Catenulispora sp. EB89: one gene and its partner. The protein of the gene in region 1 interacts with the protein of each later gene in a pairwise test. Links are inferred from orthologs where the notes say so. Each region holds a gene or a part of one and is shown on either strand. Other genes may lie near its edges. The genes, in order: ABH920_RS41870 and rlmB.

Evidence for each region.
Region 2: the proteins of ABH920_RS41870 (region 1) and rlmB interact in binary tests that used the Escherichia coli proteins (3 or more experiments, as listed by UniProt). The link is inferred for Catenulispora sp. EB89 from one-to-one orthologs.

Annotation. Positions count from the first base shown.
Region 1 is NZ_JBGCCU010000030.1:28,747-38,860, forward strand. Bases 1-2,936 are described here. They hold ABH920_RS41870 (NAD(P)H-hydrate dehydratase), read left to right. Parts: upstream 1-689; coding sequence 690-2,183; downstream 2,184-2,936. Other genes in these bases: ABH920_RS41865 (DUF1707 domain-containing protein), read right to left, coding at 1-643; ABH920_RS41875 (MFS transporter), read right to left, coding at 2,177-2,936. Also shown: more of ABH920_RS41875, read right to left, coding at 2,937-3,499; ABH920_RS41880 (ArsR family transcriptional regulator), read right to left, coding at 3,513-4,106; ABH920_RS41885 (GNAT family N-acetyltransferase), read right to left, coding at 4,963-5,766; alr (alanine racemase), read left to right, coding at 5,871-7,049; ABH920_RS41895 (alpha/beta fold hydrolase), read left to right, coding at 7,102-8,331; ABH920_RS41900 (glycosyltransferase family 2 protein), read left to right, coding at 8,379-9,101; ABH920_RS41905 (DUF2304 domain-containing protein), read left to right, coding at 9,098-9,550; ABH920_RS41910 (DUF2142 domain-containing protein), read left to right, coding at 9,547-10,114. UniProt on the Escherichia coli protein: Bifunctional enzyme that catalyzes the epimerization of the S- and R-forms of NAD(P)HX and the dehydration of the S-form of NAD(P)HX at the expense of ADP, which is converted to AMP.
Region 2 is NZ_JBGCCU010000002.1:620,194-630,340, forward strand. Bases 2,613-5,581 are described here. They hold rlmB (23S rRNA (guanosine(2251)-2'-O)-methyltransferase RlmB), read left to right. Parts: upstream 2,613-3,571; coding sequence 3,572-4,591; downstream 4,592-5,581. Other genes in these bases: cysS (cysteine--tRNA ligase), read left to right, coding at 2,613-3,460; speB (agmatinase), read left to right, coding at 4,642-5,581. In the rest of the region: ABH920_RS06315 (tetratricopeptide repeat protein), read left to right, coding at 1-701; ABH920_RS06320 (multidrug effflux MFS transporter), read right to left, coding at 731-1,978; more of cysS, read left to right, coding at 2,048-2,612; more of speB, read left to right, coding at 5,582-5,637; ABH920_RS06340 (PHP domain-containing protein), read left to right, coding at 5,667-6,509; ABH920_RS06345 (carbon-nitrogen hydrolase family protein), read left to right, coding at 6,828-7,655; ABH920_RS06350 (FAD-dependent oxidoreductase), read left to right, coding at 7,652-9,370; ABH920_RS06355 (IclR family transcriptional regulator), read right to left, coding at 9,413-10,147. UniProt on the Escherichia coli protein: Specifically methylates the ribose of guanosine 2251 in 23S rRNA.

The DNA of each region.
Region 1 (10,114 bases):
CCCGCCGCTCGCGCCGCCGCCCCAGCTCGCGCTCTCCCCGCCGCTCCCGCCGGCGCTCCGCGAACCGCGAAAGCCGCCGCACCCGCAGGTTCGTGTGCTCCGCCTGCCCGCTGATCGTCAGCCGGATCGCCTCCGGCCCGGCCGGCCCCAGATCCGGCTGCCCGACGTTCGCGTGCCGCGTCGCCAGCCCCGAGGTGTCCAGCGCCGTCCCCGGCGGCACGATGATCCGCAGGTTCGCGTGCCGCAGATCCAGCGCCAGCTCGACCTCCCGCGCACCGCTGAACACCGCCTGGGTGAAGTCCAGCAGGACGTTCCCGTGCCGCACCGCGACGTTCAGCCGCCGCGGCACCAGCCACGCGCCCAGCTTGTGCGTGTTCCCGTGCGAGATGGTGATGTTCTGCGAAGCCTCCGCCTCGGTCCGCCGCGCCGGGCTCACCGGCTGCGCCGACGAAGGCAGATCCTTGATCAGCTTGTCCAGCTCGCCATAGGTCCGCGCGGTCATCGCCGCCTCGATCCGCTGGTCGAGCTCGTCCCCGTCGATCCGGCCGTCCCCGGCCGCCACCCGCAGCCGGTCCACGACGATGTCACGGTCCTCATGGGACGCGCGCATCTCGGCGCGCGACAGCGCTTCCTCCCCAGACATGCCGAGGATCTTAGCGAGACACGCCGGGCCGTGACAGGGTGGAAGCATGCTGACGGCGCATTCGGTGGACCAGGTCCGGCACGCGGAGGCGGCGTTGATGGCGCGCCTGCCCGACGGCGAGCTGATGCAGCGCGCGGTCGCCGGGCTGACGGCGGAGTGCGTGCGGCTCCTGGGAGGCGTCCGTAGAGGCGCCCACGGACGCGTGGGACGCGTCGGACGCGTCTACGGCGCGCGTGTCCTCGTCGTCGCAGGCAGCGGCGACAACGGCGGCGACGCCCTCTACGCCGCCGCCCGCCTGGTCCGCCGCGGCGCGAAGGTCGAGGCGGTCCTGCTCGACGAGGCGCGCGCCCACGCCGCCGGCCTGGCAGCCCTGCGCGCCGCCGGAGGCCTGGTCAGCACAGCGGGGGAGTGGCGCTACACCGCCTCCGACCTGGTGCTCGACGGCGTCGTCGGGATCGGCGGCCACGGCGGCCTGCGCCCTGCTGCGGCATCGGTGTTCGAACAGATCGAAGCGGCCGACCCGCGTCCCCTCGTCGTCGCCGTGGACCTCCCCAGCGGCGTCGACGCCGACACCGGCGAGGTCTCCGGCCCCGCGGTCAACGCCGACGTCACCGTCACCTTCGGCACCTACAAGCCGGGCCTGTTCATCTCCCCGGCCGCCGAGCACGTCGGCGACCTCCGCTTCGTCGACATCGGCCTGGCACCTTACCTCGACGGCGCTCCGGTCCTGGAAGCCCTCGAACCCGCCGACGTCGAAGCCCTCCTGCCGACCCCCACCGCCGAGAGCAACAAGTATCGCCGCGGCGTCCTGGGCCTGGCCGCCGGATCCCCCCGCTACCCCGGCGCCGCCGTCCTCGCGACCGGCGCGGCCCTGCGCAGCGGCGTCGGCGCCGTCCGCTTCCTCGGTGAGCCCGAGGTCAACGCCGGCGTGTTGGCCCGCTACCCGGAGGTCCTGATCGGCGACGGCCGCGTCCAGGCCTGGGTCGTCGGCCCCGGCATCGGCGCGGACAGCGCCGACCGTGTCGCGAAAGCCCTGGCCACCGAGCTGCCGGTGCTCGTCGACGCCGATGGCCTGACCGCCCTCAAGCAGCTCGGCCAGTCCGACAAGCCTCTGGACCGCTCCCACCCGACGCTGCTCACGCCCCACTCCGGCGAAGCCGCGCGCCTCCTCGACGATGCCGCCTGGACCTCCGACCACATCGAGGCCCACCGCCTGGCCGCCGTCCGCGAACTGGCCGACCGCTTCGGCTGCACGGTCCTGCTGAAGGGCTCGACGACGCTCATCGCCGACCCGGGAACCGCCACCGTGCGCGTCAACCGCACCGGCACCCCGGCCCTGGCCACCGCAGGGTCTGGCGACGTCCTGTCGGGCCTCGCAGGCGGCCTGCTGGCCGCCGGGCTGCATCCTCTGGACGCCGCCAGCGTCGCGGCCCACCTGCACGGCCAGGCGGCGCTCGACGTCCAGCGCCGCCACCCCGGCCGGCAGCTCATCGCCGGGGACCTGGTCGAAGCCCTCACCGCGGCGCGGGCCCCTCACTGAGGCGCGCGGACACTCCGGAATCCTCGCGACAGCAGGCACAGCAGCCCCAGCACCTCCACCGCCCCGCTGATCCCGAATGCCGCCGACAGCCCGAACGCCCCGACCATCAACCCCATCAGGCCCATGGTCAGCGGCACGATCCCCAACGTGATCAGCGTCGTGACACTCCCGACCCGTCCTCGGAACGCGTCATCGCACTCGGCCTGCATCACGACCGTCGCCGGCACCCCCATGGCGCTCGACAGCATCCCGACCGCCGCTGCCGCCGCGATCGCCCCGCCCAACGTCGGCACCAGGGCCATCGCCGCCCCAGCGACCCCCTGCAGCGCCCCGGCACCGGCCAGCCACACGCCGAGCCCGCCGCGGACCCGCACCTTCCCCATCCCCACGGCCCCCACCGCCGCGCCGATCCCGAACCCGGTCAGCAGCAGGCCGATGCCCGGCGCGCCCCAGCCCCGCCGCGTGGCCAGCAGGGCCGCGCCCACGTTCAGCGGGCCGACCATCCCGATGTTCGTCAGCGCCAGCCACACCACGAACGGCCCCAGCACCGCGTGCTGGCGCAGATAGCCGAGCCCTGCGACGAAGCTGCGCCCGAACGGCTCCTTGCGTGTCGCGGTTCGCGCTGCGGCCGTGGCGGCCGGCGTCCCCGAACGAGCCTCCGCACCCGCCCTCGCACCTGCCCCTGCGCCCGCCTTCGCGCTTACCTCCTTGCGAACCCGCAGCCCCACCAAGCTCACCAGCGACGCGACGAAGCTCACCGCGTCCACCACCAGCGCCGCCCCCAGCCCCGCCGAGGCCGCGACCACCCCGCCCAACGGTGCCCCGACCGTCAGCGCCAGCCGCCCCGACAGCGTCCACAGCACCGCCCCGCCCGAGTACTGATGCGGCTCCAGCAGCCGTGGCCGCAGCGCCACAGACGCGGGCATGAACAGCGCGTCCACGACCCCGAACACCACCGCGACGCCCGCCAACAACCCCAACCCCGGCGAAGTCGCCGTAGCGACCAGCGCCGCCCCCAGGCACACCACCGCCCGCAGCGAGTCACTGCCGATCATCAGCTTCCGGGCATCGAACCGGTCGACGATCACCCCGCCGAACAGCACCAACAGCAGCCGGGGTATCGCAGAGACCGACAACACCACCCCGGCCGCGGCCGGCGACCCCGCGCGCACCGCCGCGTACGACAGCGCGACGTACCAGACCTGGTCGCCCAGCGCGCTCAGCGTCGCACCCCCGAGCAGCCGCCGGTAGCTCGCATTCCGCAGCGCCGGAACGGGCCGCGAGGCGCCGACCGGGCCGGCCACGACAGCAGTCATGAGCAATCCCCCCTCAAGGTTTCTCTGGGAACGCGTGCAGGAACAGGAACACCTGCTCCCGTCCGTCGACCGGCTGCTCATCAGGCCGCAGCGAAGGATCCCGCCGCCCCAGCGCGGCCCACTTCCGCAGCACCGCGTTCAGCTCCTCACTGAGCCCGCGCAACTCCTCCGGCGCCAACCGCAGGTGCGTGTTCGTGGTCGTCGCGGCCCCCTGCCACTCCGAAGACCACTCCGCCTTCCGAGCAACAAACGCCTCCAACCGCTCAACCTGGTCCTGCACGGTCTGCGCGAAAGCAGCGTCCGCCACCGCCCTCCCCTCCGGCGTCCGAAAGTCAGCCCCCGACCAGCTGAAAGACCCCTCCGGCACCCGCCACCACCGCTCCCGCCGATCCCGCGCCAACTCCGGCGCCTCCTCAATGAACCCCCGCTTCCCCAACTCCCGCAGGTGGTAGCTGACCCGCCCCGGATCCGCCCCGTCCAGGTGCCCGGCGAGGATCGTGGTCGTCGACGGCCCCAGCTGGGTGAGGAGGCGGTAGAGGCGCTGGCGCAGGGGGTGCGAGAGGCCTTTGAGGACTTCGGGGTCGGTGATGCGGCGTGGTTCGGGCATGGCGCTACTGTAGTTACAGAAGGAATCTTCTGCAAGGTTCCTTCTGTAATTAGTCGGAGAGGGTGGGCGGGACCTCTGCTGGGGTGCGGTTGGGCCGTGGGTTGAAAGGCGATTTTTACGGCTTCGCCTAAGGTTTGGTGACCTCGCGGGGGGACGCAGTTCGGTTGAGCCCGGCTGGTTGCGCTGGCGGCCGCCGGTTTTCGTGGGCACGACCGCGCACTGGTTCAGGTCTGTGCGGCGGTGCGTTGGCGGCGGGCGGTTTTCGCGTCCACGACCCCGCACGGGTCCGAGTCACTGCGCACGCGTTTGGTCTGGCGGCCGCCGGTTTTCGCGTGCAAGACCGCGCACTGGCTCAGGTCTCTGCTGTGGTGCGTTGGCGGCTGGCGGTTTTCGCGTCCACGACCCCGCACGGGTCCGAGTCACTGCGCACACGTCATGTGGGCGGCTGCCTGCCGCGTTTGGTGGGCACCTCGAGGCCTCCGGCGGGCGCTCTACAGCGAGGGGGCGACCCGTGCGACCTGCTGTTTGGCGGCGGCCCGCGACTGTTTGGCTTGCCATCACGCTGTTGCCTGCGCCGCGCTGCCTGCCGGCGGTGCTGCTTGTGGTCGCCGAGGTTCTGGGTCCCTCACCGCGTCGTCGCCGTAAACGGAACCAGTCCGGTCCGGTGGTATCAAGCCGCACCCCTGCTGCTGTGGTGCTGTCGCGTCCGGCTTGACACCACCGGCCCGGCCAGGTTGGCTTCGCCCGCCGACGCGGCGAGGGACCCAGAACCAACACCCCCGCATGGTCCTTCGGACCCCCTAGCGACATGGCCGGTCACGCAGCCCCGTCGCCCCGCGCTTGCCCTGCAAGAACCTCAGGGCTTCCAGATGAACAGCATCTCCCCAAGACTCCGGTACCCGATCGACGCGTACAGCCGCTCCTGATCAGGCCCAGACGGCGAAAGCCACACGCACTCCAGCCCCGCCACCTCCAGCAGATGTCGCGAAAGCGCCGCCGTCACCGCCGCCCCCGCCCCGCGCCGCCGGAAAGCCGGCCGGGTCGCGATGCCGCCGATCTCCGTCGTCCCCGAGTTCGCCGACCCGCTGCCGCCGCCGGCCATCGGCACGCCGGCTGCGTCGCTGCCCGCGGCCCCCCGCGCCAGCACCAGGGACCTCCCCGCGTCCACCGCGCCGCGCAGTCCGATCACATCATCGGAGAAGTCCGCGTCATCCTGCGGCTCGTCCGACTCTCCGAACGCCTCCCGCTGCGCCAAAGCCACCCCGCGCAGCTCCGCGTCCGTCGCCGACTTGTCCAGCACCACCACCTCGACGCCGTCCACGGCACTCGGCCCGACCAGCTCCGCGGCCGTCGCCACCATGAACGGCAGCCGCTGCTGCACCTCGAACCCGGCCGCCAGCAGTGCCTCCTCCACCCCCGGCGCGCCGCCCGGCGCGAACTCCAGCCGCGGCGTGCGCTCCCGTCGGGCGAAAGCCGCGAGCAACGCCTCGATGTCCTCGGACGTCACAACAGCGCCGGCTTCGGGTACCGCGTAGTTCAGGAAGGGATTGGCGTTGCCGGCGTCGAAGCCGATGTGGAACGGCCCACATGCCTCGTTCAGTGCCCGGGCGCGCGCGTTGCCGTGCAGGTAGCCGTTGACCTTCGCTTCGAGCGCTTCCAAAATCGAGAACCCCCACTGATGAGCAGGGCCGCGAAGGCCCGGCCCCGGCCGAAGGCGACCTGGTGTCACCATCAAGACCGCGACGGCCTGGCAGACTACCGTCGATGACAGACCTGACCGCCACCGATTTTCCGCCCGGCCCGCTGCGTGCCGAGGCGCGGATCGACCTGGACGCGATCCGCGCGAACACCCGCCGCGTGGGTCAGATCGTCGCCGAGTCCGGGGCCGGGGTCATGGCCGTCGTGAAGGCCGACGCCTACGGCCACGGCGCCGTGCCGTGTGCCCGCGCCGCCAAGCAGGCCGGCGCCGCCTGGCTCGGCACCGCCCTGCCGGAGGAGGCGCTGCAGCTGCGCGCCGCCGGGCTGACCGGCCCGATCCTGGCCTGGCTGCATCCGGCCGGCGGGCCCTGGGACGAGCTGATCGCCCAGGAGATCGACGTCACCGCCTACGCCCCCTGGGTCCTGGAGGAGATCACCGCGGCCGCACAGCGCCTGGGGACCCCGGCGCGCGTGCAGCTCAAGGCCGACACCGGCCTCGGGCGCGGTGGCACCCAGCCGCACGACTGGCTGGAGCTGGTCGAGCTGGCCGCCAAGGCCGAGGCCGCCGGGCACATCCGGGTCACCGGCGTCTGGTCGCACTTCGCCTGCGCCGACGAGCCCGGGCACCCCTCGATCCGCTCCCAGCTGGACCTTTTCCGCGCGGCCCTGGCCGTCGCCGACCACGCGGGCCTGCGCCCGGAGGTCCGCCACATCGCCAACAGCCCGGCCGCCCTGAGCCTGCCCGAGGCGCACTTCGACCTGGTCCGACCGGGCCTGGCGCTCTACGGCCTCTCGCCCCTGCCGGACACCACCCCCGCCGACTTCGGCCTGCGCCCGGCGATGACGCTGCGGGCGCGCGTCGCGCTGGTCAAGAACGCCCCGGCTGAGCACGGCGTCTCCTACGGGCACATCTACCACACCGCGGCGCCCACGACCCTGGCCCTGGTCCCGCTCGGCTACGCCGACGGTCTGCCGCGCAACTCCTCCAACGTCGGCGAGGTCCAGATCGGCGGCCGGCGCCACCGGATCGCCGGCCGGATGGCGATGGACCAGTTCGTCGTCGACCTCGGCGACCCCGACGCCGTCCGCGACGTGCGGGTCGGCGACGAGGTCGTGATCTTCGGCCCGGGCGAGCACGGCGAGCCGACCGCCGACGACTGGGCCCGGGCGACCGGGACGTTGAATTACGAGATCGTCACGCGCATCGGTCCGCGTGTCCCGCGGGTCTACGTCGGGAACTCGTGACGTAAGGGGCCGACGGTGAACACCGCGAGGGCCGTCGAGCGGAAGGGGCGTCATGGCAGTCAGCACCGCTAAGAAGGCGGGGATCGCCGGAGCCGCGGTCGGCGTGATCGCCGCCGGGGCGGCGGCCGGGTTCGCCATCGAGCGCGCCACCATCGGCCGCGCCGTCCGCCGGCTGGCCGAACCCCGCCGGCTGGCCGAGCCCTACGGCACCCTGCGCGGCAAGCCTCTGACGGTCCGTGCCGACGACGGCGTCGGCCTGTACGTGGAGGTCGACGGCCCGCAGCTGTTCAGCGGCGGCGCCGGCTGGGCCCGCCGCCGCGGCCCGCGCGCCGCGGCCGGCCCGACCCTGGTGTTCTGCCACGGCTACGCCCTGCACCAGGACACCTGGCACTACCAGCGCGCGGAGTTCGCCGCGACCAACCGCTGCGTGTTCTGGGACCAGCGCGGCCACGGCCGCTCGCAGCGCGGCACCTCGGCCTCGCACACCATCGACCAGATAGGGCGCGACCTGTACACCGTCCTGGAGGCGGTGTGCCCGGACGGCGACGTGGTCCTGATCGGCCACTCCATGGGCGGTATGACGATCATGGCGCTGGCCGCCGAGCACCCCGAGCTGTTCGGCGGCCCGGAGGGCGGCGAGCACGCACGGGTGCGCGGCGTGGTGCTGTGCTCGACCACCGACGGCCACTGGAACGAGATGACGCTGGGCCTGCCGGCCCGCGCCGCGCAGCTGTTCCAACGCACCGCCCCCGGCGTGTTCGCGCTGCTGGGCCGCGGCCACACCCTGGTGGACCGCACCCGCCGGGCCGGGACCGACCTGGCGCAGCTGCTGACCCGCCGCTACGCCTTCGCCTCCGACGTGCCCCCGGCGCTGGTCCGGTTCACCGACGAGATGCTGTCCAGCACCCCGATGGACGTCATCGCCGACTTCTTCCCGACCTTCTCCGCGCACAACAAGGCCACCGCGCTGCCCACGCTCGGCCGGGTGCCGGTGGAGATCATCGTCGGCGACCACGACCTGCTGACTCCGGCGTTCCACAGCGAGCGGATGGCCGCCGAGATCGACGCCGCCGCGCCCGACGACGCCCACCACACCGGCGTGGAGATCGTCCCGGCCGGCGGGCACGTGCTGCCGCTGGAGCACCCGGACGCCGTGGACGGGGCGATCCGGCGCGTGCTGGCCCGCCTCGACACGGCGAGCCCGGATGCGGCAGGCACGGACGTGGCTGGCCCGGACGCCCCGGGCCCGGACGTGGCTGGCCCGGGCACATCAAGCCATTAGGCCTAATCACGGTGCGCATCGTGCGATGACCGCACAATCTGGGAGCTGTGCAGACAGCGGAGGCTCCCGGTTCGGCTGGGACTTCGGAGTTCGACGACGTCTGGGTCGTCATCCCCGTATACAACGAGGGCTCGGTGATCGCCGAGGTCGTCGCAGGCGTCCTGCCCACGTTCCCGAACGTGGTGTGCGTGGACGACGGCTCGCGCGACGACTCCGCCGACCACATCTTCCGCACGGCCGCGCACCTGGTCAGCCACCCGGTGAACCTGGGCCAGGGCGCCGCGCTCCAGACCGGCCTGGAGTACGCCCTGCTGCAGGAGGGCTCGGAGTACTTCGTCACCTTCGACGCCGACGGCCAGCACCGCGTGGAGGACGCCGCCGAACTGGTGCGCGCGGTCCGCGACGGCGGCGCCGACGTGGCCCTCGGCTCGCGCTTCCTGAGCGGGACCGTGCACGTGCCGTGGGTCAAGCGCGCGCTGCTGAAGACGGTCGCCGCGCTCAGCCCCGCGGCCCGCCGCCTGGAGCTCACCGACGCGCACAACGGCCTGCGGGTCCTGAACCGGGCCGCCGCCTCCCAGCTCAAGATCACCATGAACGGCATGGCGCACGCCTCGGAGATCGTGGACTACCTGGCGCGCTCGGAGCTGGAGGTCACCGAGGTCCCGGTGACCGTGCTCTACACGGACTACTCCAAGGCCAAGGGCCAGTCGCTGATCAACGGCGTCAACATCCTGTTCGACCTCTCCCTGCGGTCGCGGAGGACGCCATGATCATCCAGGCCATCCTGCTGGTCATCGCGGCCGGCTTCCTGCTGCTGTTCATCCGGCACTGGTACTCGGTGCAGACCAGAGCCCTGAAGCGGCTGGCGTTCCTGGTCTTCATCGCCCTGATGGTGGTCGCGATCCTGCGGCCCAACTGGGTGAACTCGCTGGCCCACAAGGTCGGCGTGGGCCGCGGCACCGACCTCGTGCTCTACGCGCTGACCGTGGCGTTCGTCTTCGTGTCGGTGAACACCTACTTCCGGCTCAAGACCCAGGAAGCGCGGTTCACCGAGCTGGCCCGGGTCATCGCGGTGCGCGACGCGACCACGCTGAACGCGCAGCGGCTGGGGCGTCCGGTGCGGGAGCCGGCGGCGCTGACCGACGCTTCCGGGCCGACCGGTCTCGCGACACCGCTGCCCCCGCTCACCGGCGAATCGGCCGGGGGAGCGGCCCGGTGAGCGGATCCGGCGCGCTCGAACCGCCGCCGCAGCCCCTTCCGGAACCCGAATCGGAACCGGAACCCGGCCGGGAACCAGAGCCCAAAGCGGTATCCGCGCCATTCCTCCCCACCAAACCCCGCCGCCCATCCTGGCCGCGCCGCAGCACCACCAAAGTCCTCAGGGTCCTCAACCGCCCCTGGCTGCTGGCCCTGGTCGGCTTCTTCCTGGTCTCCACCGGCTGGGCCTTCGCTTCCCCGATGTCCACATCCCCGGACGAGCCCTCGCACATGGTGAAAGCCGCCGCGACAGCCCGCGGCGAGTTCGTGAACTCGACCTCCCGCCACGAGATCAGCGGCGGCTTCGAGAAGACCTGGCTCGGCTATCCACTGCCCGCCAAGTACGGGACTCTCGACGCGATGTCCGCGTGCTTCCGCAATACGTTCCTCTCCGCGGCATGCGGTAAGAAGTTCGGCACCGACAACTCCACAGCGATCGTCGAGACCTCCGCAGGGAACTACAACCCCGCCTACTACTTCCCTGTAGGGCTCCCCAGCCTGGTGCTCCCTGGAGTCGGCGCGCTAT
Region 2 (10,147 bases), on another replicon or contig:
TGGGGCCGCAGGTCTGGCAGAGCCGCGCGAGCCTGGCCGCCGCCCTGGAAGCCAGCGGAGACCTGTCCCAGGCTGCGGCCGAGGCACGCCGGGCCACGGAACTGGCGGCGCGCCTCGACCCCGAATCCGCGACCGAGGCGAAGCAGTTCGAGGACGCGGTAACGGCGGCCGAGGAGGTCCCGGAACCGATAGCCCTGGTCGCCGACCTGGAGGCGGTCCTGGCGTCCCGGCCGGGGCCGGACGACGACAGCCTGGCGCACGTCGGCAACCTGGTGCTGCGGTCGATGGAGTTCAGCGCAGCGGCCGGCTGGCTGGTCGCCTTCGGCGGCGTGGCCATCCCCGGCTTCGACATCAGGTTCCTGATCCCCCTCGCGGTCCTGGCGGTCCTGGGCATCTGCCTGATAGGCCCGGCCCGCAAGGCCGACCGCGACCTCTGGCGGTACCTGGTCGAGTACCTGTGGCAGGACACGAAGACGCGCGTGGCGCTGGTGATGACGATCGCCGCGCACGTGTTCATGATCACCGGGAGCTCGATCGGGCACGTGGAGGGCGGGTCGACGCTGACGGTCGGTCTGATCAGCCACCTGGTCGGGCGGCTGACGCTGCACCGGAAGGCTCCGGAGCTGAGCCCGGTGCGGCGGGGTGGGGTGGCGGGCGTGGCGGGCGTGAAAACTCAGACCCGGCCCACCACGGGGGACTAGCCTCAGCGAGGTTCTGGGCCGGCCCGCCCTCAAGCCGCGGCCGGCTCCGCAACCGCCTCAAGCCGAGGCGTCCGTACCAACAGCGCCCGCATCAGAACCGCGGCCGCGCTCAAGCCGAAGATCACCAACGCCATCGGCATCCCGCTGCTCTTGCTTCCCAGCCCCGTCAGCGGCGCGAAGATCGCGCCGAACAGGAACTGCCCCGTGCCGATCAGTGCCGAGGCCGCGCCTGCCACCGCGGGTGAGTAGCCGGACAGCGCCAAGGCCGTCACCTGGGGGGTGATCACGCCGACCGATGAGACCATCAGGAACAGTCCCACCAGTGTCCCCGCGAGGTTGCCGCCGAAGGCCGCCGTCGCCGCCAGCAGGATCGTGCTGCCGCCGAAGGACATCACCAGGCCCGCGCCCAGCAGGCGCGATGGCGCGACACGTCCCACCAGGCGGCCGCTGGTCCGGCCGCCGATCATGATGCCGAGGGCGTTGGCTCCGAAGGCGAAGCTGAACTCCTGCTTCGACAGGCCGTGGATGTTCTCCAGGACGAAGGGTGAGCCTGAGATGTAAGCGAACATCGCCGCCAGGGCGAAGCCGCCCGTCAGGATGTAGCCCGTGAACGCGCGGTCGCGGAGCAGGACCCGGAACGTGCGCAGGGTCGCGGGTAGGCCGCCGCCGGACGCTCCGCGTGAATCTTTCGGGAGCGTCTCCTTGAGTCCGAGCGTCGCGGCGGCGAACAGCGCTACGCCGATCAGCGTCAGCACCACGAATACGCCGCGCCAGCTCATGAAGCGGATCAGCTGGCCGCCGAGGACCGGAGCCAGGATCGGGCCGAGGCCGTTCACCAGGATCAGTGTCGAGAAGAACTTCGTGAGGGCGTCGCCCTCGTACAGGTCGCGCACCATGGCCCGCGAGATCACCAGGCCGGCCGCGCCGGCGAAGCCCTGGAGGAGGCGCGCCGCGGTGAGCGAGTAGACGTCGGGGGCGAACGCGCAGAACAGCGATGTGGCCACGTAGGCGATCAGCCCGATCGCGAGCGGCTTCTTGCGCCCCCACGCGTCCGACATCGGGCCGGCCACCAGTTGGCCGAAGGCCAGGCCGATCATGCACGCCGTCAGCGTCAGCTGGACGTTCGACTCGGCCGTGTGGAACGAGTGCGCCAGGTCCGGCAGTGCCGGCAGGTACATGTCGAGCGACAAAGGCCCGAACATGGAAAGCGCTCCCAGTATCAGGAGCAGCTTCACCGGGGCCCGCCCAGAACGCCTCACCACCCGCTCATCTCCCACTCACCGCCCCATGGAACCACAACCCGAAAGAAGACGTTTTCGCCATCCACCCGCCGGTATCCTTGGGGAATGACTCTCCGCCTGTATGACACCGCCGCGCGAGCGACGCGCGAGTTCGTACCCGTCACACCAGGCAAGGTCTCGATCTACCTCTGTGGCGCGACCGTCCAGGCCCCGCCGCACATCGGTCACATCCGGTCCGGAGTCTCGTTCGACATCGCCCGCCGCTGGCTGGAGCACCGCGGCTACGCCGTCACCTTCGTGCGCAACGTCACCGACATCGACGACAAGATCATCCGCAAGGCGGCCGAGCAGGGCGTGGAGACCTGGCGCGTGGCGCAGGCCAACGAGTACGCCTTCCAGCTCGCCTACCGGCTGCTGGGCTGCGAGGACCCGTCCGTCGAGCCGCGTGCCACCGGCCACATCCCCGAGATGGTCGCGATGATGCAGAAGCTCATCGACGACGGCCACGCCTACGCCGCCGGCGGCGACGTCTACTTCCGGGTGCGCTCCTTCCCCGAATACGGCGCGCTGGCCCACTTCAGTGTCGACGACCTGGAGGAGCAGCCGGTCGACGACGTGGCGCCGACCACGCACAAGGAAGACCCGCACGACTTCACGCTGTGGAAGGCCTCCAAGCCCGGCGAGCCCTTCTGGGACACGCCGTGGGGCCCCGGCCGCCCCGGCTGGCACCTGGAGTGCTCCGCGATGGCGCACCGCTACCTGGGCCCGAACTTCGACATCCACGGCGGCGGCGTCGACCTGATCTTCCCGCACCACGAGAACGAGCAGGCGCAGTCGCACGCCTTCGGCGACAAGTTCACCAACTACTGGATGCACAACGGCTGGGTCACCCTCAAGAACGAGAAGATGTCCAAGTCGCTGGGCAACTCGGTGCTGGTCACCGAACTGGCCAAGCAGTACCGGCCGGTGGTCCTGCGCTACTACCTCGGCACCCCGCACTACCGCTCGATGATCGAGTACACCGAGGACTCGCTGCGCGAGGCCGACGCCGCGTACTCGCGGATCGAGGGCTTCGTCACCCGGGCGCTGGAGACGGTCGGCCCGACCGAGTCCGCGGCGGACGTGCCCGCGGCCTTCGCGGAGTCGATGGACGACGACTTCGGCGTCCCGGGCGCGGTGGCCGTGCTGTACAACACCGTCCGCGAGGGCAACACCGCCCTGGCCAACGGTGACAAGGAAGGCGTGGCCTCGCACCTCGCCTCGGTGCTGAAGATGCTGGACATCCTCGGCCTGAACCCGCTGGCCGAGCCGTGGAGCGGCGCGGCCGGCACCGCCGGGTCCGGCAGCGATCTGCGGCCGGTCGTCGACACCCTGGTCAAGGTGGCCCTGGAGCAGCGGCAGGCGGCGCGCGAGCGCAAGGACTACGCCGCCTCCGACGCCATCCGCGACCAGCTGGCCCGGGCCGGCGTCAACGTCGAGGACACTCCGAGCGGTCCGCGCTGGACCGTCAACCAATAAGAGGGCCAGTCGCCTAGGCGGCCGACTCCCACCGTGCCCCCGCCACGCTGACGGTAGCGTGGAGCGGGGGCACGGCCTGAAGTGCTGGAACTTGAAGAAAGTAAGGACATCATGGCGAGCAAAGGCGGCGGCACCGGCGGCCGGGCGAACAAGCCGGGCGCGTCGAGCTCCCGAAAGGGCGCGCAGAAGGGCTCCGGCGGCCAGCGCCGCCAGGGTCTGGAGGGCCGCGGCCCGACGCCGAAGGCCGAGGAGCGCACCGGGCATCCGGCGGCCCGCCGGGCGAAGTCGGCGGCCAAGCGCGCCGCCGCCCCGAACACCGGCCGCTCGGCGGCCGGCACGCGCAGCACGGCCCGGCCGGTCCGGCGCACCCCCGGCAAGGGCGAGGCCGAGCAGGTCGCCGGCCGCAACTCGGTGGTCGAGGCGCTGCGCGCGCAGGTGCCGGCCAAGGCCCTGTACGTCGCGCAGTACATCGACAGCGACGACCGGGTCCGCGAGAGCATGAAGCTCGCCATGGAGCAGGGCGTCCCGCTGCTGGAGGCCCCGCGCCACGAGCTGGACCGGATGACCAACGGGACCCTGCACCAGGGCGTGATGCTGGTGATGCCGCCCTACGAGTACGCGCACCCGGACGACCTGCTGGAGGAGGTGTTCGCGGCCGGCGACACCCCGCTGTTCGCGGCGCTGGACGGCGTCACGGACCCGCGCAACCTCGGCGCCGTGATGCGCTCCGTGGCGGCCTTCGGCGGGCACGGCGTGATCGTGCCGGAGCGGCGCGCGGCGGGCATGACGGCCGGCGCGTTCAAGGCCGCGGCCGGCGCCGGGGCCCGGCTGCCGGTGGCGCGCGCCGGGAACCTGACGCGCGCGCTGGAGGCGTACAAGAAGCAGGGCGTGATGGTCGCCGGGCTGGCCGCCGACGGCGCCGTGCCGCTGCACGAGCTGGAGATCGCCACCGAGCCGCTGTGCCTGGTCGTCGGGTCCGAGGGCAAGGGCATGTCGCGGCTGGTGTCCGAGCTCTGCGACGTCACGGTCTCGATCCCGATCGCGTCCTCGTCCGAGTCGCTGAACGCCGGCGTCGCGGCCGGGATCGCGTTGTACGAAGTCAACCGGCGGCGCGCCGAGGCCCGCGGCTGATCCACAGTTTCACAGCACCACAGCACCACCTAGCTAGGAGAGACAGCTCAATGGCGAGCACTGAGGCGAACACCGAAGGCGGCAGCACCGGACGTCCGGCCCCGATAGGCCCGGTCGACTCCTCGAAGACCCCGCGCTACGCGGGCTTCGCGACGTTCGCGCGGCTGCCGCGCCTGGACCAGCTCCCGGCGGGCGAGAAGGCGGACGTGGCGGTCCTGGGCGCCCCCTTCGACTCCGGCGTCTCCTACCGCCCCGGGGCCCGCTTCGCCCCGGCGGCGGTGCGCGAGGCCTCCCGGCTGCTGCGGCCGTACCACCCGGGCCTGGACTTCTCGCCGTTCCAGGCGGTGCAGGTCGCCGACGCCGGCGACATCGCCATCAACCCCTTCCTGCTGGACGAGGCGCTGGAGCAGATCGAGGCGCACTCCGGGGAGCTGGTCGGCGCCGGCTCCAAGCTGGTGACGATCGGCGGCGACCACACCATCGCGCTGCCGCTGCTGCGCACCATGGCCCGCCGGCACGGCCCGGTGGCGCTGCTGCACTTCGACGCGCACCTGGACACCTGGGACACGTACTTCGGCGCGCCGTACACGCACGGCACGCCGTTCCGCCGCGCCTTCGAGGAGGGCATCCTCGACTCCTCGGCGGTGGCGCACGTCGGCACCCGCGGCCCGCTGTACAGCAAGCAGGACCTCAGCGACGACAAGCGCATGGGCTTCGGCATCGTGACCTCGGCGGACGTGATGCGCCAGGGCGTGGACGCCGTGGTGCAGGCGCTGCGCGAGCGGATCGGCACCCGGCCGCTGTACGTCTCCATCGACATCGACGTCCTGGACCCCGCGCACGCCCCCGGCACCGGCACCCCCGAGGCCGGCGGCATGACCAGCCGCGAGCTGCTGGAGATCCTGCGCGGCCTGGACGGCCTGAACCTGATCGGCGCCGACGTGGTCGAGGTGGCCCCGCCCTACGACCACGCCGAGATCACTTCGGTCGCCGCCGCGCACGTGGCCTACGATCTTGTGACATTGCTGGCGATGCAGGGACGGTGAGGCGCCGTCCCTGAAAAGGGGGACTTCCGGTGCTGCCACCCGACAACCACGTCCACAGCGAGTACTCGTGGGACGCGCTCGCCGGCTCCATGGAGCGGACCTGCGAGCGCGCCGTCGAGCTCGGGCTGCCCTCGATCGCCTTCACCGAGCACGCGGATTTCAGCATCTCGGAACTGACCGCCGAGGACTGGTTCCCGGCCGAGTGGCAGCGCTACGTCGAGGTCGTGGACGATCGCAACATCCTGACTCCCCCGGCCGTCGACCTGACCGGCTACCTGGAGACGCTGGAGCGCTGCCGCGACCGCTTCCCGGAGCTGCGCATCCTGTCCGGCGTGGAGCTCAGTGAGGCGCACTGGTTCCCGGACCAGACCGCGGATCTGCTGAAGCGCGGCGGGTTCCAGCGGATCCTGGCCTCACTGCACACCGCGTCGCGGCGCGACGAGCCCTACGCCGACATCTCCGCGAGCATCAAGCGCGGCGACGCGGCCACGGAGTACAGCCGCTACCTCGCCGAGGCGGTGCGGCTGATCGAGGAGTACGACGGGTTCGAAGTGCTCACCCACATCGACTACCCGGTCCGGTACTGGCCCGCCGACGAGCCCTTCGACCTCACCCGGTTCGAGGACGAGATCCGCCTGGTGCTGCGGACGCTGGCGCGCGCCGACAAGGTCATGGAGTTCAACACCCGGATCCCGCTGGATCCGCGGGTGGTCGCGTGGTGGCGCCAGGAGGGCGGGAAGGGCGTGTCGTTCGCGTCCGACGCGCACCGGCCCGACGCGGTCGGCAACGGCTTCAGGGAGGCCGTGGCGGTGGCGCGGGCCGCCGGGTTCAGACCGGGCGCCGACCTGTTCGATTTCTGGGTGCGGGACTGACGCCAGGCGCGGGACTGGCCCTGGGTGCGGGACTGGCCCCAGGCGCGGGACTGGCCCTGGGTGCGGGACTGACGCGACGCCAGGCGCGGGACTGGCCCCGGACGCCGGACCAGCCAACTCAGGTCGATGCCGCCGCGTAGCGTGAACGCGCTGCCCAGGCAGCAAGCGGCTGGTTGTCTGTCAGTGCAGGCGATCACACTGGCAAAAGGGGTGAATCCCTCATAACAGAATGCCGCCCGACCCGATGTCGAACCGACCCCGCCACCCTGTCCACCACGGCGAGATGCGAACCGCCGCCCCGCACCTAGGCTGGAGACCATGACCCTCCGCCTGGCCTGCCTCCAAGCACCGGCAACCGACCACCCGAACGGCGCCCCGGACCCCGCCGCCGACCGCCGCGCCAACCTGGCCGCGCTGGCCGACGCCGCCGCCGGGGCCGCGGAGAGCGGCGCGCGCCTGCTCATCACCCCGGAGATGTACCTCACCGGCTACAACCTGGGCGCCGAGGTGATCGCCGGACTGGCCGAGGAGCGCCACGGGCCCTCGCAGCAGGAGGTGTCCGCGATCGCGGCCCGGCACGGGATCGCGATCCTGTACGGCTACCCCGAGCGCGACGGCGACGGCGTCGTGTACAACGCCGTGCAGCTGATCGGCGGCGACGGCGCCCCGGTGGCCAACTACCGCAAGACGCACCTGTTCGGCGACGTGGACCGGGCCGCGTTCGCCCCGGGCGAGGAGCTGGTGGTGCAGGCCGAGCTGGACGGCATCCGGGTCGGCTTCCTGATCTGTTACGACGTGGAGTTCCCCGAGACCGTGCGGGCGCACGCCGACGCCGGGACCGAGCTGCTGCTGGTGCCGACCGCCCTGATGCGGCCGTACGAGTTCGTGCCGCGGCAGATCGTGCCGGCGCGGGCGATCGAGTCGCAGCTGTTCGTGGCGTACGTGAACCGGGTTGGGGTGGAGCGGGACTTCGTCTACGCCGGCGAGACCCGGGTGGTGGCCCCGGACGGCCGGGAACTGGCGGTCGGCGACGACCGCGAGGAGCTGCTGCTGGCCGACGTGGACCTGGCGGACCTGACCGCCTCGCGCGATCTGAACACGTATCTGCAGGACCGCCGAACCGATCTGTACGGAGCCCAGAAGTGACGTCCGCTGTCCCGGCCACTGTCCACGAGGTCACCGACCACGTGCAGTGCGACTCGCACAAGCCGATCACCATGTTCGGCCCCGACTTCCCGTTCGCCTACGACGACTACGCCGCGCACCCGGCCGGCCTGGGCTCGGTGCCCGAGGCGGCGCACGGCACCGAGGTCGCGGTGATCGGCGGCGGCCTGTCCGGCCTGGTGGCCGCGCACGAGCTGCTGAAGCTCGGCCTGAAGCCGGTCGTGTACGAGGCCGACGAGCTGGGCGGCCGGATGCGCTCGACGCCGTTCCCCGGCGTGCCGGGCGCGATGGCCGAGATGGGCGCGATGCGGTTCCCGCCGTCGTCGACCACGCTGTTCGACTACCTCGAGCGCGCGGGGCTGCGGACCGAGCCGTTCCCGAACCCGCTGGACGCCGCGACGCCGTCCACGGTCATCGACCTCAAGGGCGACAGCCACTACGCGACCACCCTGGACGACCTGCCGGCGATCTACCACGAGGTCGCCGACGCCTGGGCCGACGCGCTGGACGACCCGGCGCACGGCGCCGAGTTCTCCGCGATGCAGCAGGCGATCCGCGAGCGGGACACCGCGACGGTGCGCGAGATCTGGAGCCGTCTGGTGCACCGGCTCGACGACACCTCGTTCTACGGCTTCCTGGCCGCGAACCCGGCCTTCAAGTCCTTCCGGCACCGGGAGGTGTTCGGCCAGGTCGGCTTCGGCACCGGCGGCTGGGACACGGACTTCCCGAACTCCATGCTGGAGATCCTGCGCGTCGTCTACACCGGCGCCGACGACCACCACCGGCGCGTGGTCGGCGGCTGCCAGCAGCTGCCGCTGGCGCTGTGGTCACAGACCCCTGACACCCTCGCGCACTGGCCGGCCGGCACCTCGGTGCGCTCGCTGCACGACGACGGCCACCCGCGGCCCGCCGTGACCCGGATGTACCGCACCAGGCGCGGCATCACCATCGCCGACGCCGCGAACGAGATCCGCACGTATCAGGCCGCCGTGTTCACCGCCCAGAGCTGGATGATGCTCTCGAAGATCAAGGTGCACGAGGCCCTCCTGCCCACCGACGTGTGGACCGCCGTCGAGCGCACGCACTACATGGGCGCCTCGAAGCTCTTCGTGGTGGTGGACCGGCCGTTCTGGCGCGACCCCTCCCCCCTGGACCCGAACCGCGACACGATGTCGATGACCCTGACCGACCGCATGCCCCGCGGCGTGTACCTGCTGGACGACGGCCCGGACAAGCCCGGCGTGATGTGCCTGTCGTACACCTGGGTCGACGACTCGATGAAGTTCGTCCCCCTGTCGCGCGAGGAGCGGCTGGAAGTCGTGCTCGCCTCGCTGGCGGAGATCTACCCGGACGTCGACATCCGGTCGCACATCATCGGCACGCCGCTGACCGTCTCGTGGGAGACGGAGCCGTACTTCATGGGCGCGTTCAAGGCGAACCTGCCGGGCCAGTACCGCTACCAGCGCAGGCTCTACACGCACTTCATGCAGGACGCACTCCCCGAGCACCAGCGCGGCCTGTTCCTGGCCGGGGACGACATCTCCTGGACCGCCGGCTGGGCCGAGGGCGCGGTGACCACGGCGCTGAACGCGGTGTGGGGCGTGATGAAGCACTTCGGCGGATCGACGAGCCCGGAGAATCCCGGGCCCGGAGACGTGTTCGACGAGATCGCGCCGCCGATGCTGGACGAGGAGTAGGCGCGGAACCCGATCACCGCGGAGTGCTCGATCAGTCGAGAATCAGTCGAGCAGCCCGCTCACCCGGAGATCCGGGTGCCGCCCCCGCACAGCAAAGGTGATCTCCCGCGTGGTCGCCGTCAAACGCGACGCCAACACGTCGATGTCCGCCCCGCTCAGCTGCTTCTGGAACCCGTACAGCGTCAGCACCATCGCGACCCGCTCGTCCGGTCCGAACACCGGCGCGGCCAGGTGTCCGATCCGGTGCGTGCTGCCGCCGAAGTCGTCCATCAGGTACGAGGTGTGCGAGAGCTCCGCGAGCAGCGGCGGCACCGCTTCGTGGTCGTCCAGCGACTGCCCGAGGCGTACGCCCAGGACGTCCGGCTCCAGCCCCACCGAGTAGCCGCGCCGCCGGACCGCGCGCACTCCGTTGCGGAAGCGCTCCAGTTCCGGCTCGGCCAGCGGCTTGCCGGACGTGCTGCGGTTCAGCCAGGTGTCCACGTCGTCCGGCAGCGACCAGGCCATGAACACCGTGCCGATCGGCGGGGCCAGCGGGATGCGCTGGCCGACGCGGACGTGCGGGCCGAAGGGCACCACCTCGCCGGCCACCGCCAGGAAGACGATCTCCTCCCCCATGGCCGAGGACACCACGCACTGCAGGCCGGTGGCCGAGGCCAGGGCCTGCATCGGCGCGCGGGCGAACTCCACCAGCTCCAGGCGGCGCGCGGCCGCCGCCGAGCCCAGGGCGATCAGCGCGGGCCCCAGCGTGTACGACTTGTCCCGCGGGTTGCGCAGCAG